DNA from 3 places in the Ruegeria sp. H7 genome. Region 1 is predicted to be linked to each of the others. Evidence: riboswitches for the same ligand, from Rfam matches in the RefSeq annotation. Region 1 holds a riboswitch; each other region holds the start of a gene.

Region 1 (4,739 bases):
CTTGCCCGGTTCCTTGAACGAGGCGATGCCCGCTGAAATCCGCCCGTCCACTTCGGGCAGTACCACATGCATGGCGAGGTCGGCGGGGGATAGCCCGCGTTCCGCCTCGGCCCATGCCTTGCGGCGCGAGGTGGCCAGCGCGACCTGAAATACCGGCACGTTGGCGGCGTCCAGAGGCGAGGTGCCCGACGCGCCTTTGCCCGAGAATGAGGTGGCGTTGATGATGGCCGACGGGGCCAGCGCCACGACCTGCTCACGCAGCCAATCGGCTGCTGCGGGCGCTTTCAGAGACGGAGCGAACAGGCCCACCGCCTCAAAACCCCGCGCGCGGAGGCTGCGGATCAGAGCCGCGACAGGAGCGGTGTCGGCTGAGGTCAGATAGGCCCGGTAGAAGGTCACAAGGATGCGTTTTGCATCGCCCGTGAAGGCGGCATCCACCGGGATCACGCCGCGATCCGGGCACCACGCGCCGCATTCGGGCAACGTCTTGGCCCCCATCACCGGCCCGGCATAAAGCCCCGCCGCCAGCGCCATTTGCGCCAGGGCGGCCTGCGCCGCGACCTCTCCGCCGGTGTCGCACAGATGCGCCAATCGCCGCAGGGTCGAGATGGGCAGGGTGGAATAGTCATCCAGCCGCGTATCCTCGCGCCCGTCCGCAGGCAGGACCGCCAGCGCGATGCCCTTGGCCTGCGCCAGTGCCAGAACCTGTTGCAACCCGTAGGACCAGTAGGGCACACCGCCGATCAGGCGGATCAGTATACCCTTTGCGCCCTCCAGCGTCTGTTCCACATAGGTATCGACCGACAGAGGGTGCTTGAGCGCCGTTAGGTTCGCCAGCCGCATCGTCGGCATCCGCCCCTCGGGGCCGCCACCGCGATGCCAGCCCGCCGCAAAGGCGCCGAGGTCACTGTCCGAGAACGACAGCACCACCAGATCCGCCGGGCTCTGGCCCAGATCGGTCGGGGTCTCGGTTTCCTCTAACCCGTGGCTTTCGCGGAAGACGACGTGCATGGTTTACTCGGCAGCCTCGGTCACACCCACGAGGATATCGCGGATCGCGGCCTCTTTGATGTCGTCATGCTCGGCAATCACGACCAGACGTGAGCGACGGTCCTCGCCGGGCTCCCACGGGCGGTCATACTGGTGACGCACGCGGGCACCAACGGCCTGCACCAGCAGACGCATGGGTTTGCCCTGAACGGCGGCATAGCCCTTGACGCGCAGGATGTTCAGCTCATTCGCCAGACGTTCGATCTTGGCGACCAGTTCCGCCGGGTCGGTCTGTTCCGGCAGCTCGACGATGATGCTTTCGAAATCGTCATGCTCGTGGTCGTGGTGGCCGTCGTGATGTGACGGGCGCGCGTCCATGTCATCCTCGGCGGCGGCCTCAAGGCCCAGCACGACGCGCACGTCCACCGCGCCTTCGGCCACTTCGACCACGGGCAGGGGGCGGGGGGCTTCGGCGGCGATGACCTCTTTGGCTTTCGCCACACCTTCGGGACCGGCCAGATCGGGTTTGGTCAGCAGGATGATGTCGGCGCAGGAGATCTGATCCTCGAACACCTCCGACAGGGGCGTTTCGTGGTCGATCGAGTCATCGGCCAGACGCTGGGCGTCCACCGCCTCGACATTCGGCGCGAAGCGACCGGCGGCCACAGCCTCGGCATCGGCCAGAGCGATCACGCCGTCCACGGTGATTTTCGACCGGATATCGGGCCAGTCGAACGCCTTTAGCAGCGGTTTTGGCAGGGCGAGGCCCGAGGTTTCGATCAGGATGTGATCCGGGCGCGGTTCCAGCGCCATCAGCGCCTCAATGGTGGGGATGAAGTCATCGGCCACGGTGCAGCAGATGCAGCCATTGGCCAGTTCCATGATGTTTTCCGCCGGGCAATCCGGGATCGCGCAGGATTTCAGGATGTCGCCATCAACGCCCACATCGCCAAATTCGTTGACCACCACGGCCAGCCGCTTGCCTTGTGGGTTCTGCATCAGATGCTTGACCAGCGTCGTTTTGCCCGAACCCAGAAAGCCGGTGATCACAGTGACGGGGAGTTTTTCGAGGTTGCTCATTTCAGGGCTCCAATCGGGGGAATGCGCGAGGCGCAGTTCTTGCGGAAATGTTCGGGGCGCTCGCGCCATTTGACCAGGCCGTCCTCGGTGGCCAGATACTTGGTCGCACCATCGACGATGACGTCAACGTGATCGGCCTCATTGAGGTTCTCATAGACAAAGGTCCAGCGATCCGGCCCGCCGCGCAGCACGATGGAACAGCCCTGATCGCAGTTCGACAGGCATTCGACGGCTTTCAGCGTGACGCCCTCGGGCAGGTCCGCCTGTTCCAGCGCTTTGTGCAGCAATGTGCCGGGGCGTTGATCGTCATCCTCGATGGGCAGACCACGGCGGCACGTGGTGCAGACCAGCAGCTCGACCGGCGCAGTCTCGGTCATGTCTCTCATCCCCCCAAATCCTCTTCGCGGGGGACGGGGTTTCATGCGGGCCACGCGATGCACATGGACCCGACACCGGAACACCCCGCCCGGTTTCAACTTCGGGTGCTGGCAGGTCTCCCGGCTTGCGGATGTCAGAGGCCCGGTTCGTCTGGCTCCTCTGTCGGATGTCCCGCCTTCCCGGCTTTGCAGCCAGTGGCATTGGGCACCCTCTCCGGTCACGGTCGCGGGGGCGGCTGCGTTTGACGGATACCCGCTGACGCATTCCCTTTTCATCGGCTGTCGCCGACACCAACGACAGGGACATGCGGCACGTGCGGGCAGGTTGTCAAGCGCGATGCGACCACCATCGCGTGGCTAGGATGAAAAGCGACCTGCCAGCGTCGCTGGGCGGCATGACGCCGTGCCCGCGACATGGTCGCATACCGGAAAACACGCAGGGAGACGCGAATAATGAAAGTTGGGTTCATCGGACTTGGAAATGTGGGCGGAAAACTCTCGGGCTCGTTGCTGCGCAACGGGATCGACCTGACGGTCCATGACCTGAATGCAGACCTGGTGGCAGAATTCGTCGAAATGGGCGCACAGGCCGCCGAAAGCCCGGCCCAGCTGATGCGCGATTGCGACGCGGTGATCACCTGCCTGCCATCGCCTGCCGCCTCGGACGCGGTGATGCAAGAGATGTTGCCCGAGGTCGGCCCCGGCAAAATCTGGATGGAGATGTCCACCACCGACGAGGCCGAGGCCAAGCGGCTGGGTGCCATGGTCATCGAGCGGGGCGGGGCGGCGGTTGATTGCCCGGTTTCCGGCGGATGCCACCGGGCGGCAACCGGCAATATCTCGATCTTCGCGGGCTGCGACCGGGATACCTTTGAGCGAATCCTTCCTTTCCTGACAACGATGGGCCGTCGGGTGTTGCATACGGGCGATCTTGGCTCGGCCTCGGTTCTGAAAGTTCTGACCAACTATCTGGCAACCGCTAACCTGATCACCTGCGCCGAAGCGCTGGTGACCGCCAAAGCCGCCGGGATGGACCTGAACACAACCTATGAGGCGATCAAAATCTCGTCCGGTACGTCGTTTGTGCATGAGACCGAAAGCCAGGTCATCCTGAACGGTTCGCGCGATATTTCCTTTACCATGGACCTTGTCAAAAAGGATATCGGCCTGTTTCAGGACGTCGCCGACCGCGCGGGTGTCCCGCTTGAGATCAACCCGATCATGATCAAGATTTTCGAGGACGGCATCGCACGCTACGGCGAACGCGAACTGTCGCCCAACATCATCAAACGCCTGGAAGACGCCACCGGCCTCGACATCCGCGCGCCCGGCTTTCCACCTGAAATGCAGGACGATGAACCGGAAGAACCAGGGTATGAGGTTGTCCCGGTGGGGCGCGAATCCTGACGTTTGAACCGGGCGTTGGTGGGTGGATTCTGGCGCGCACCAACGGGGAATTCGGCGTGAATGCGCCAGCTAACCGGGGGCTAGTGAAAGTTCGCCTGGAAGCTCATGGCGCTTAGCGCGACATGAGCATCCAAAGGTGGGCGCAGTTCGAACGCCCTCGGTTCCCGTGAGAAATTCCACAGCCTGAAAAGGATCCAGTGGCCGCGGTTTTGCTCAGCAACCGCCAATTCGTTCCGGGAGATGTGAAAGGGTGTGCGCTCCCAGCCATTGGTCGTCTTTACCTCGATCAGGCGGATGTTCCCCTCAGGCGTGAAGCTTGAAATGTCATACCCGGCGCCATCGCCATCTTCCTGACTGACCCACCGCACCTTCTTGGCTAGGTCTTGCCGGCCTGCACCTTTCAAAATTGCGCGCTCATGATGCAGAACGCGCTCCTCCCCGGCCTTACCCAGAGATTTGTTTTCCTCATCCCGCCCTGCCACATCGAATTTCCGTGCTACGGCCTGCATTTGTTCCAATTCATCCGGAGGCGGCGTGTTTTGCATGGTTGGTGGGGTGCCGATCCAAACAGGTCCGGGAGGTTCCGATGCACCTATTGGAGGAGGAGTATTTCTGGCAATCCATCCACCGTGTCGATGGAGGTGCCGGGCAACGGCATCTACCAAAGACATCTGAAAGTTGAAGGCGGGTTTGTAGCCATTGATCCAGGTCTCACCCAGCCCCTTAAGGACCGCTGAGATGTTTTGGTGTTTGAACTCGATTGAGCCTTTGGATCGACCAATTGACTCCTGCATGGCCCGATTGTGGGCCGCCTTGTTGTATCGCTTTCCCGCCAACTCATCACGAAGCATGGAAAAATAGTCTTCTACGATGGCGTTGTTTTCT
Region 2 (4,739 bases), on a different contig from region 1:
ACTCATTCGGCAGGCCCGCGTTGGGGTAGGCGCAGGTCAGGGCGGTCGCCACGCCCGAAATCTCGGCCATATGCGGGCGCATGGATGCAGCGCCAAGGGCGCAGTTCAGCCCGACGGTGAAAGGGCGCGCATGGGCGACCGAGTGCCAGAAGGCGGTGGGTGTCTGGCCAGAAAGCGTCCGGCCCGAGGCATCGGTGATCGTGCCCGAGATCATCAGCGGCAGGCAGCGTCCGGCCTTGGCGAAGCTCTCGAAGGCCGCGAAAATCGCCGCCTTGGCGTTCAGCGTGTCAAAGATCGTCTCGATCAGGATCAGGTCAGAGCCTCCTTCGATCAGCCCGTCGATCTGCTGGCCATAGGCTATGCGCAGATCATCGAAACTGACGGCGCGGTATCCGGGATCGTTCACATCCGGGCTGATCGAGGCCGTCCGGTTCGTCGGGCCCACAGCCCCGGCCACAAACCGGGGTTTGCCGTCCTCAGCCGTGGCCCGGTCCGCCGCGCGCCGCGCCACCTGCGCGCCTGCGACGTTCAGATCATGCACCGCAGCCTCCAGCCCGTAATCGGCCTGCGCGATGGTGGTTGAGGAAAAAGTGTTGGTTTCAAGGATATCCGCCCCGGCCATTGCGAATTCGTACTGTATATCCTCAACCGCCTGCGGCTGGGTCAGAACAAGCAGATCGTTGTTGCCCTGTTGCGGATGGTCCGGGTGATAGTGATGCCGACAGCCGGGGCCATGGATGTGACCGTTGGCGATAAAATCCTCTTCGGTCATGTTCAGCGTCTGGATCATTGTGCCCATCGCCCCGTCAAGGATCAGGATGCGCTGGGCAGCCAGCGCGCGCAGGGTCGCGAGCGCGGGTGTGTCGGGCAGGGTGAAGTCGAGCATTCGCGGTATCCAATCGGCTGTGTGGGCCGCAGGTATAGCGCGTTGGCATTATGAGGTGAAATGATTGTTATTCGATTAGATTATGAGATTTCGTCATAACGCGGTGTGCTCGGTGCGCAGATTCAACGAAATCATCAATAAACACTCAAAGCATTGCCCGGCCAAAATCGTCCAAAATGCGGGCGATGGCACAAGCTGAATTGCCAGCATTAGGTCACAAGGCGGCGCGGCGCGCGCGATGGCCCCCTCGGCGCTGTTTTGCGGGCAGGGCCAGGAACAATGGTTCCAGGGGCATCTGCATGGATCGGGCCAGCAAGTCGCAGAACACAGCGATGGCGGGTGAAGTCTCGGCAAACGGTTTGGCCTTGGCCAAAGCAATCCGTGCCTGCGCATGGTAGTTTGCCGAACCGGGCAGGCCGCCCAGCCATTGCATATAGCCCATCTGCCCCAGTTCTTGCGCGCGCTGCGGTGGCACGTGGCCGGTATCCAGTTGGGAAATGGTCAGGTCAAGCATAACGACGCCCTCCGCGCTTTTGGGCGGCCTGTGGGGGCATCAACAGTGATGTCTGGCCAGTGCGGTCCATCTCTTGTCGCTCCGTCCACGGGCACCCCGCCCGAGTTAAGGTGACTGCGGCACATATGCGCCGGAGATGGCAGGTCTCCTGACTTGCGGTTCATCGCTGTCCCCGTCCTTCCCGGACAACCCATGCGGGGTCATCCAGTGGTCTGTCGGGGTCGCTCGCCGCTTACAGTTGCGGGGGCAGTTGCGGCCTTGGGCGTTTGCCCGCACCGCATTCCCTTTTCAGCCGACTCAGAGCGTCGGACACCATCGGCTGCACAGTCTCATAAGGCCAAAGCCCTGTCTACCGGTGCCAGCAAAGCACGCAGCGTCGGATTGCAACCCGGCAGGAATTGAACCCAAATCAAACTGCGAAACCCCTCTAATCCCGAGAGCGGGACCAGCGCACCAGAAGACTGGCCGCGATGGGCGCGCCGATGATCACCAGAACGATCCGTGTCAGGTGGTGGGTAATGACAAACCCGAGATCCGCGCCCGAGACGATGGCCAAGACCGTCATTTCAGCCTGCCCGCCGGGGGCATAGGCGAGGAAGGCCTCGATCGGTTGTCCAAAACCCAACGTGGTCACAAGGGCCGTGAAGGCTGCTGCAAGTACGGCCAGCACAACAACATAGGCGCAGCCCGCCGCCACAACTTTGCGCAGCTCGACCCATGTGACGCCGATAAATTTTACGCCGATGGTGCAGCCGATAAAGAATTGCGCGACAAGGATCGCCTCGCGCGGTGGGCGGGTGTGGATGAAATCGCCCAGTGACAAGGCCGCAGTCAGGATCATCGGGCCCAGAATGGACGCTCCGAACAGGCCGATCCGCTCACTGCCTTTCCAGCCGACAATGGCGGCGACGACCATCAGTGCCAGTTCGTGCAAGGGCAGGTCGCGGGCGGGTTCGCCAATGGGGTTGGTCAGGTCAGCGTCGTAGAACAGGGTCAGGAACAACGGGGCGAGCGTCACGATGATCAGCACGCGCGTGCCATGGATCAGGGACAGGGCGCGCGGATTGGCACCGGCCTCGGTGCCGAAGATGATCATGTCCTGCAACCCGCCGGGCATCGCGGCGTAAAAGGCCGTTTTGTCGTCAAAGCCCCAGACCTTGCGAAAGAACGGCACCCCGACCAAAGCGATCAATAGGATGAAGGGCGGGATCAGAGCAATTGACGCTGCCATTTTCGGCAGTTGGCCAAACAGATCAGGCGTGATCGAAGCCCCCACCGCCACGCCCAGGATAGTGCGCGCCGCGACCGAGATCTGCCCGAACCCCTCCATCGGCGCATGCGCCAGTGCCGCAATCAGGCAAGCGGTCATGGGGCCGAATAGAAAGGGCAGGGGCAGGCCCAGCATCCAGAATACGACCGTTCCCAGCCCGGCAAGGCCGAAGGTAATGGCCCGCCTTACGGGGCGGCTTGGGGATGAGGCTTGGACGGACAAATTTCAGGCCCGATGTCATGGGATCAATTGTATTCCATGGTATGCAATTGGGCGCGGTTTGCAAGACCACGCGCACCGACCATTCGGCATGCCCGAGTGAAGAGCGGCCCGTGATGCAGCTTGGCGCGATCAGCGTGTGTTGGATGAGATCCAGGAACGAGGTCTCGAAATCAATGCGAGTGTCACTGAATTCGCTTCAACCCCACCAATCCAACAGGGCTTATGTGGGTGCCGACCCGCCAAACGCCGCCTGATAAGCCTTGTTGCTTTTCGCCCATTCGATCAGTTCCTCACCCGCTTCCAGCGCGGCCTTCTCGTTTGGCGCATTCGAAATCGCGTCGAGCCGCTTGTGAAGGTCCGAACTGGGGTCTGCCGTCATCGCCCCAACCTCCATCACAAGGCTGACATTCGGGGGCGGGGTGTAGACATAGCCGTTCTGCGACTGAGCTTCGATCCGTTTGAGCAGGGCGGGCACGATGGATGCGGTGTCATGCACATAGTCCCAATTGGTCGAAAGCCCCTGAATCATCGGGTTATCGACCCCACCAAACAGCGTCACCGGTGTCGTCTTGTAGATCACAAGGGGCATTCCAGCGGCGTAGGCTGTTGTCACCTCGACAATACTGCCGCCATCGGGCACCCGGCCATCCATGTTGAACACAAGGCTCGAACAGCGCCCGAGCAATTGGTAGATATCCTGCGCGTAGCCGACCTTGAGGATGATATACAGCATCTCCTGGCCCTTTTGTGACCAGACCTGAGGGTCCTGCAACATATCCATCATCTTGGCGATCTCGACGCCGTCGCGCGGGGCGAGATAGGTGCCGAACCCTCCGGCCTCGAGCACGGCGGCGATGTTATATTGCTCCCATAGATCACCGACGCTGAACATCGGGCCCGAGCAGAAAACGATATGGTCTGTCATGAAATGGTCCTCTGGTTAAAATTCAGTGTCGTCAGGCCGGGTCTGAAGCGGCTGCGCCGGGCTCTAGCCGACCGGTCCAATCGGTAACCAACTGCGCGCCTTCGGCTTCGCGCGCGGTGCCGGTTAGCATATCAGACAGCACCCGCGCACAGCGCAGGGCCAGCGAAACCGATCCGGCAGCCCCGGCTTCGTCAATTGCGGTGCGCAGCAGCGCCTCGGCCTCGTCTTGTCGGTCCAGAACAGCCAGCACCTGTGCTTTCAGCCGCATCAGGTCCGGGTTCCAGACCGGCTGGTTCAACATCCCCGACATTTGCAGCCCGGTGTCAACAATCGCCAGCGCTGTATCCGGATCGTCATTGGCCAGCCGCGTGTCAGCCATGATCGCAAACCCCATGCCCGAGCCTGTCTGGCTGCCGGTTTTCGCCAACAGGGCCAGACCGGCATCAACTTCCTGACACCGCTTGTCCGGCGGGTCGATGGGTTGTCCGGCCCGGAACAACTGGCTTAGCCCGCCCCAAAGCGGGATGCCAAGCTGGGTGCATGTCTCATAGGTCTCGGTGGCCAGAGCATAGGCGCGGTCACTGTCCCGGCGGCAATGCAGGGTGATGATCAGAAAGGCCCGTGCGGCGGCCAGGCTGAGCGCCGAGTTCAACCCCTCGGCCAGCGCCAACCCCGCCTCGGCACGTTCCAGCGCCGTATCGGGCGCGCCGCACCACCAATGGGCCACCGCGCTGACCCCATAGGCCAGAACGCCCTGATCGGTGCCAATGCCATAGGTAACTTCGGCGTAATCCTCGGGGCGGTAGAGACGGATCGCCTCTTCCGCATGTTCAACGGCAATCTCACCTTCGCCCAGTTGAAACCGCAGAAAGGCGAGCGTGGTATGGGCGCGCAACATGCCGATCCGGTTCGCGCCCGCGCC
Region 3 (4,739 bases), on a different contig from region 1:
GACTACACCGGGGATCTGCCGATCTATGTCACCGAAAACGGCATGGCCAGCCCCGAGCGGCAGCAGGATGACGACCGGATAGAGTATCTGAATCAGCATCTTACGGCGGTGCAAACTGCGCTGGAACAGGGCGTTCCGGTCAAGGGCTATTTCATCTGGTCCCTGCTGGACAATTACGAATGGGCTTTTGGCTATGAAAAGCGGTTCGGGCTGGTCGATGTGGATTTCGACACGCTGGAGCGCAGACCCAAAGCCTCGTTTAATGCGCTGAAATCGGCTCTGGCTCAGGGTGAACCCGTTGCGGTGCCCCTGGCACAACCGGCAGGTGCGGTGCATGAGCATTGGACCCTGGTGGCAGATATCGGCGGCACCAACACCCGGCTTGGGGTCATCACAAACGGAGAGCTGACGGATCTGCGCAAGCATCCGACCGGTACCCTGCCCGACCTGCTGGAGGCGTTCCACAGCCTGCGCGATGACATCGGCACCGACCCTCAGGCTGTTGTCGCCGCAGGCGCGGGCCCGGTTCGCGATGGCGTCATCCAACTGACAAATGCCCATCTGGACCTGTCCGAGGCCGAGCTAGCCAAGGCCACAGGTGCGCGGCATACCTATGTGATCAACGACTTCACCGCTGCGGCATGGTCCGTGGCCGAGGCAACCGAGGCCGATGTGGCCGTACTGCAAGGCGACCCTACACCGCCAACCGGCACCCGTCTGGTCGTTGGCCCGGGAACCGGGCTGGGTGTCGGGGCGCTGTTGTATTCGGAAGGACATTACCACACAGCCTCGGGCGAAGGCGGTCATGTCGGCGTATCCCCGCGCCACCGGGACGAGGTTGATATTTTCGAAGCTGCCCGCCACATCGCGCCGGACTGTTTCTTTGGCGAGGGCCTGACGCTTGAAGCTGAAATGTTCCTGAGCGGCACGGGGCTGCCTGTCCTCTATCAATCCATCGCACTGGCCGCCGGTCACACAGATGTCCCGCACCGTCCGGCAAAGGACATTCTTCACGACGCCCGCAACGGATCGGATGCGCACGCCATTAAAACAGCCGAGATGTTCACGACCCATCTGGGCGCTCTGCTGGGTGATCTGGCCGTCACCTTGATCCCCCGGGGCGGCGTGTTCCTGGTGGGCGGCGTGGCGGAGAAGAACCGCTGGCTGTTCGGCGAGCGTTTTCTGGACGCCTTCAATCAAGGCGGTCGATTCAGCGATTTGCGGCAAGGGATGAACCTTTATATCTCGGAACAGGTCGAATTTGGCATTGTTGGCGCTAACAACTTCTGTAAAAATGCGCTCATGCGGTAAAACCGTGTGACCATTTCCAAAGAAGGACCGCGGGATGATCCTGTGTTGTGGCGAAGCCCTGATCGACATGATCGCCGAACCGACCAATTCAGGCGCGCAGGGCTATGTGCCCCATTCCGGCGGCGCAATTTTCAACACGGCCATCGCCCTTGGGCGCTTGGGCGCGCCGGTAGGGATGCTGACCGGCCTGTCCTCGGATATGTTTGGCGCACAATTGGCGGACACGCTGAAGGCAAGCCATGTGGACACCTCGCATGTGATTGTCAGCGACCGCCCGACCACTTTGGCTTTTGTGAAGCTGGTGGATGGGCATGCTTCGTACAATTTTGTTGATGAAAACACGGCCGGGCGGATGTTGCAGCCCGAGAATATGCCACAGCAATTGCTGGCGACCTCGACCCTGTATCTGGGGGGGATCAGCCTGGCTTGTGAACCCTGTGCCGATGCCTATGCCGCGCTGCTCGACCGTCATGGCGGCGACCGCGCGGTGATGCTGGACCCGAATATCCGGCCGGGATTCATCAAGGACCAGACCCGCTATCGCACCCGCCTGAATCGCATGATCGCGCAGGCCGATATCGTCAAGGTTTCGGACGAGGATCTGGATTGGATCATTCCCGGGCCGGAAACCCATGCCGAGAAGGTGCCCTTGTTGCTGAAGGCCGGGCCGTCCGTGGTGATTGTGACACGCGGCAGACAGGGGGCGACAGGCTATCTGGCGGACGGGTCCGAGACCTCGGTGGCGGTCAAACCGGTGCAGGTTATCGATACTGTGGGCGCCGGCGATACGTTCAACGCGGGCGTTTTGGCCGAACTCCACCGCGCCGGGCACCTGAGCAAAGAGGGCCTGCGCGCCTTGACACCTGATAGCCTGCGCGCGGCTTTGTCCCTGGGCGCCGATGTCGCCGCCGTCACCGTATCCCGCGCCGGGGCAAATCCGCCCTGGGCGCATGAGCTTTGATCCCACGAGGGAACCGACATGAAACGATCCGACATCAACGACATCAAGACCGAGGCGCAGGCCTTCATCAAATCCTTCGGCGCGGTCCTGCCGCCCTTCGCCGACTGGTCCCCTGATCAGATGCGCAGCGCAAAGGCCGACACGATCCGCGCCCGAGGGTTGGGCTGGGACATTACCGATTACGGTCAGGGCAAGTTTGATGAGCTGGGCCTGTTCCTGTTCACCCTGCGCAATGGCGACGTGAATGATCTGAACCAGGGTCGCGGTATGCTCTATGCCGAGAAACTGCTGATTTCGCGCGACAAACAATTGTCTCCGATGCACCGCCATATCATCAAGGCCGAGGACATCATCAACCGGGGTGGCGGTGATCTGGTGATGGAGATCTACGCCTCAGACCCCGAAGGCGGCATTGATCGCGACAATCCGGTTGTTGTGCCCAGCGATGGCTGCGACGTGACCATCACGCCCGGCGAATTGCTGCGCTTGAAACCCGGCGAAAGCGTTACCCTGATGCCCGGTATCTGGCATGCCTTCTGGGCCGAGCGTGGCGATTGTCTGATCGGTGAAGTCTCAACCGTCAATGACGACCGCACGGACAATGTGTTCGAGCAACCGATCCCCCGGTTCGCGACCATTGAAGAGGACGCAGCGCCGGAATTTTTGCTGGTTGCGGACTACTAAACACTCAGTCCGCGTCGCCAAAATCTCGGCCAGAACGCTTGACAATTAAATCCGCGACAGACTAGCTGACCAGCGATGGTTCCCGTAGCGATGCCTGCGGGATGAAAATGGGAATACGGTGCGGCCCTGCGGCCAAATCCGTGACTGCCCCCGCAACTGTAAGCGCAGAGCGACGCCAAATCACCACTGGCCTGAACAGGTCGGGAAGGTTGGCCAAGCCACGACCCGCAAGTCAGGAGACCTGCCATCACCTGTGCAACCAACCCGGGGCGGGGCGTCCTGGAAGGAGGATTTGATGGCTCAATTTTTCGCCTGCGGGCGTGGCGTCTTCTTTTCGCGCGGTTTCCGCAGCGGGGACAGCCATGTCATCCCAAGCTGACCACTTCGTCCTGATCTGTTCGACCTGTCAGGGTGAAATCGAAGCCAAGGCAGCCAAGGCCAGTTTGGACGCAACCCTACCACCGGAGTTTGCGACCCGGTTGATTGCCTGCATGGCAGGGTGCGAACGCCCCATGACCGTTGGGCTGCAAGCCGAAGGCAAGGCGCAGTATCTGTTCGGCGATATCCAAAGCCCAGCCGATCTGGACGCGATTGCCGCCTTTGCCCGTCAGTTCCGCGACAGTGACGACGGCTGGACCAGCGCAACCGACCGGCCCCCTGCCCTGCTTTACAAAACTCTGGCGCGTCTGCCGCGCCTTTCGACAGAGGGCGAGATATGAGTTTTCTGGTTGCCAAGGGGCTCGAATACTACGCCCTGAATGGGGATGTGTTGCTACAGGATGTGTCCTTCTCGTTGGATGAGGGGTCGATCCTGGCCATTGCCGGGCCGAACGGAGCGGGGAAAACCACGCTGTTGAACCTGCTTTGCGGCCTCGAACGTCTGGCCCTTGGCGATGTGACGATCAAGGGGCAAAGCCTGCGTCAATTGTCTGCCCCGGAACGGGCGCGCACCATCGCCGTTGTCGGGCAACAGGAACTGCCTGACGGCCGGCTGAAGCTGCGCGACTATGTGGCCCTTGGGCAAATCCCGATTCAGGCCGACCGGTCCGCCGAGGATCATAAGGCCGATCTTGAGCGGGTGCTTGAGATCACCGAACTGGTCCCGCTGGCCGATAAACCGATGCAACGTCTGTCCGGCGGGGAACGTCAGCGGGCGCATATCGCACGGGCTCTGGCGCAAAGGCCATCGCTGCTGTTTCTGGACGAGCCGACAAACCACCTCGACCCCGATGCCAAGGGCCACATGCTGTCGCTGGTGGCCGAACTGGGCGTTACGGTTGTGATGATCGTGCACGATCTGGTCATGATCCCCGAATTCGCCACCCATATCGCTTTGATGAAGGCAACCCGAATGACCGGCTTCGGCCTGATCCCCGAGGTTCTAACACCCGAGCGTGTGCGCGATACGTTTGGCGTTGACTACCTGTGTTTCCAGCACGAAGGGCGCGTGATCCCGGCGCTGGATATCCGAAAACGAAAGCTGTCATCTTAACAGGAGAATTTGATGATGCAGAAATTCTGGTCCGTAGTCCTTGTTTCGGGCCTCGCGAGTGGTGCGGCGGCACATGAAGTGACCGTCGACAATTGCGGAGAACCACTGGTGTTCGACGGCACGCCCGAGCGGATTGTCGTGCACGACATGAACATGACCGACATGGCCTTTGCGCTGGGTTTGCAGGACAAGATTGTCGGCCTGACCGGCATTACCGGCTGGTACAAGACCAGCCCGGATTTCGATGCAAAACGCGGTGACATCCCGGAACTGGCGCCCAAATACCCCACC

The links. Region 1 has a riboswitch for cobalamin ahead of ACR0AC_RS05310 (DUF1636 domain-containing protein). Riboswitches for the same ligand answer to the same signal wherever they lie in the genome.
Region 2: another riboswitch for cobalamin. It lies ahead of ACR0AC_RS04435 (hypothetical protein); the one in region 1 lies ahead of ACR0AC_RS05310 (DUF1636 domain-containing protein).
Region 3: another riboswitch for cobalamin. It lies ahead of ACR0AC_RS12785 (DUF1636 family protein); the one in region 1 lies ahead of ACR0AC_RS05310 (DUF1636 domain-containing protein).

What each region holds. Positions count from the first base shown of each region.
Region 1 covers NZ_JBQFNZ010000002.1:65,855-70,593, forward strand. The annotation lists gene cobN (cobaltochelatase subunit CobN) at 1-1,011, opposite strand, end outside; gene cobW (cobalamin biosynthesis protein CobW) at 1,015-2,070, opposite strand; gene ACR0AC_RS05310 (DUF1636 domain-containing protein) at 2,067-2,447, opposite strand; cobalamin riboswitch at 2,541-2,758, opposite strand; gene ACR0AC_RS05315 (NAD(P)-dependent oxidoreductase) at 2,862-3,854, shown strand; gene ACR0AC_RS05320 (protein NO VEIN domain-containing protein) at 3,935-4,739, opposite strand, start outside.
Region 2 covers NZ_JBQFNZ010000001.1:932,899-937,637, reverse strand. The annotation lists gene ACR0AC_RS04440 (homocysteine S-methyltransferase family protein) at 1-886, opposite strand, end outside; gene ACR0AC_RS04435 (hypothetical protein) at 1,101-1,400, opposite strand; cobalamin riboswitch at 1,522-1,732, opposite strand; gene ACR0AC_RS04430 (AbrB family transcriptional regulator) at 1,828-2,892, opposite strand; gene ACR0AC_RS04425 (nucleoside 2-deoxyribosyltransferase) at 3,113-3,817, opposite strand; gene ACR0AC_RS04420 (ATP-binding protein) at 3,849-4,739, opposite strand, start outside.
Region 3 covers NZ_JBQFNZ010000005.1:165,021-169,759, reverse strand. The annotation lists partial or broken gene ACR0AC_RS12805 (GH1 family beta-glucosidase) at 1-285, shown strand, start outside; gene ACR0AC_RS12800 (glucokinase) at 304-1,311, shown strand; gene ACR0AC_RS12795 (carbohydrate kinase family protein) at 1,346-2,272, shown strand; gene ACR0AC_RS12790 (D-lyxose/D-mannose family sugar isomerase) at 2,291-2,956, shown strand; cobalamin riboswitch at 3,016-3,219, shown strand; gene ACR0AC_RS12785 (DUF1636 family protein) at 3,319-3,675, shown strand; gene ACR0AC_RS12780 (ABC transporter ATP-binding protein) at 3,672-4,448, shown strand; gene ACR0AC_RS12775 (ABC transporter substrate-binding protein) at 4,461-4,739, shown strand, end outside.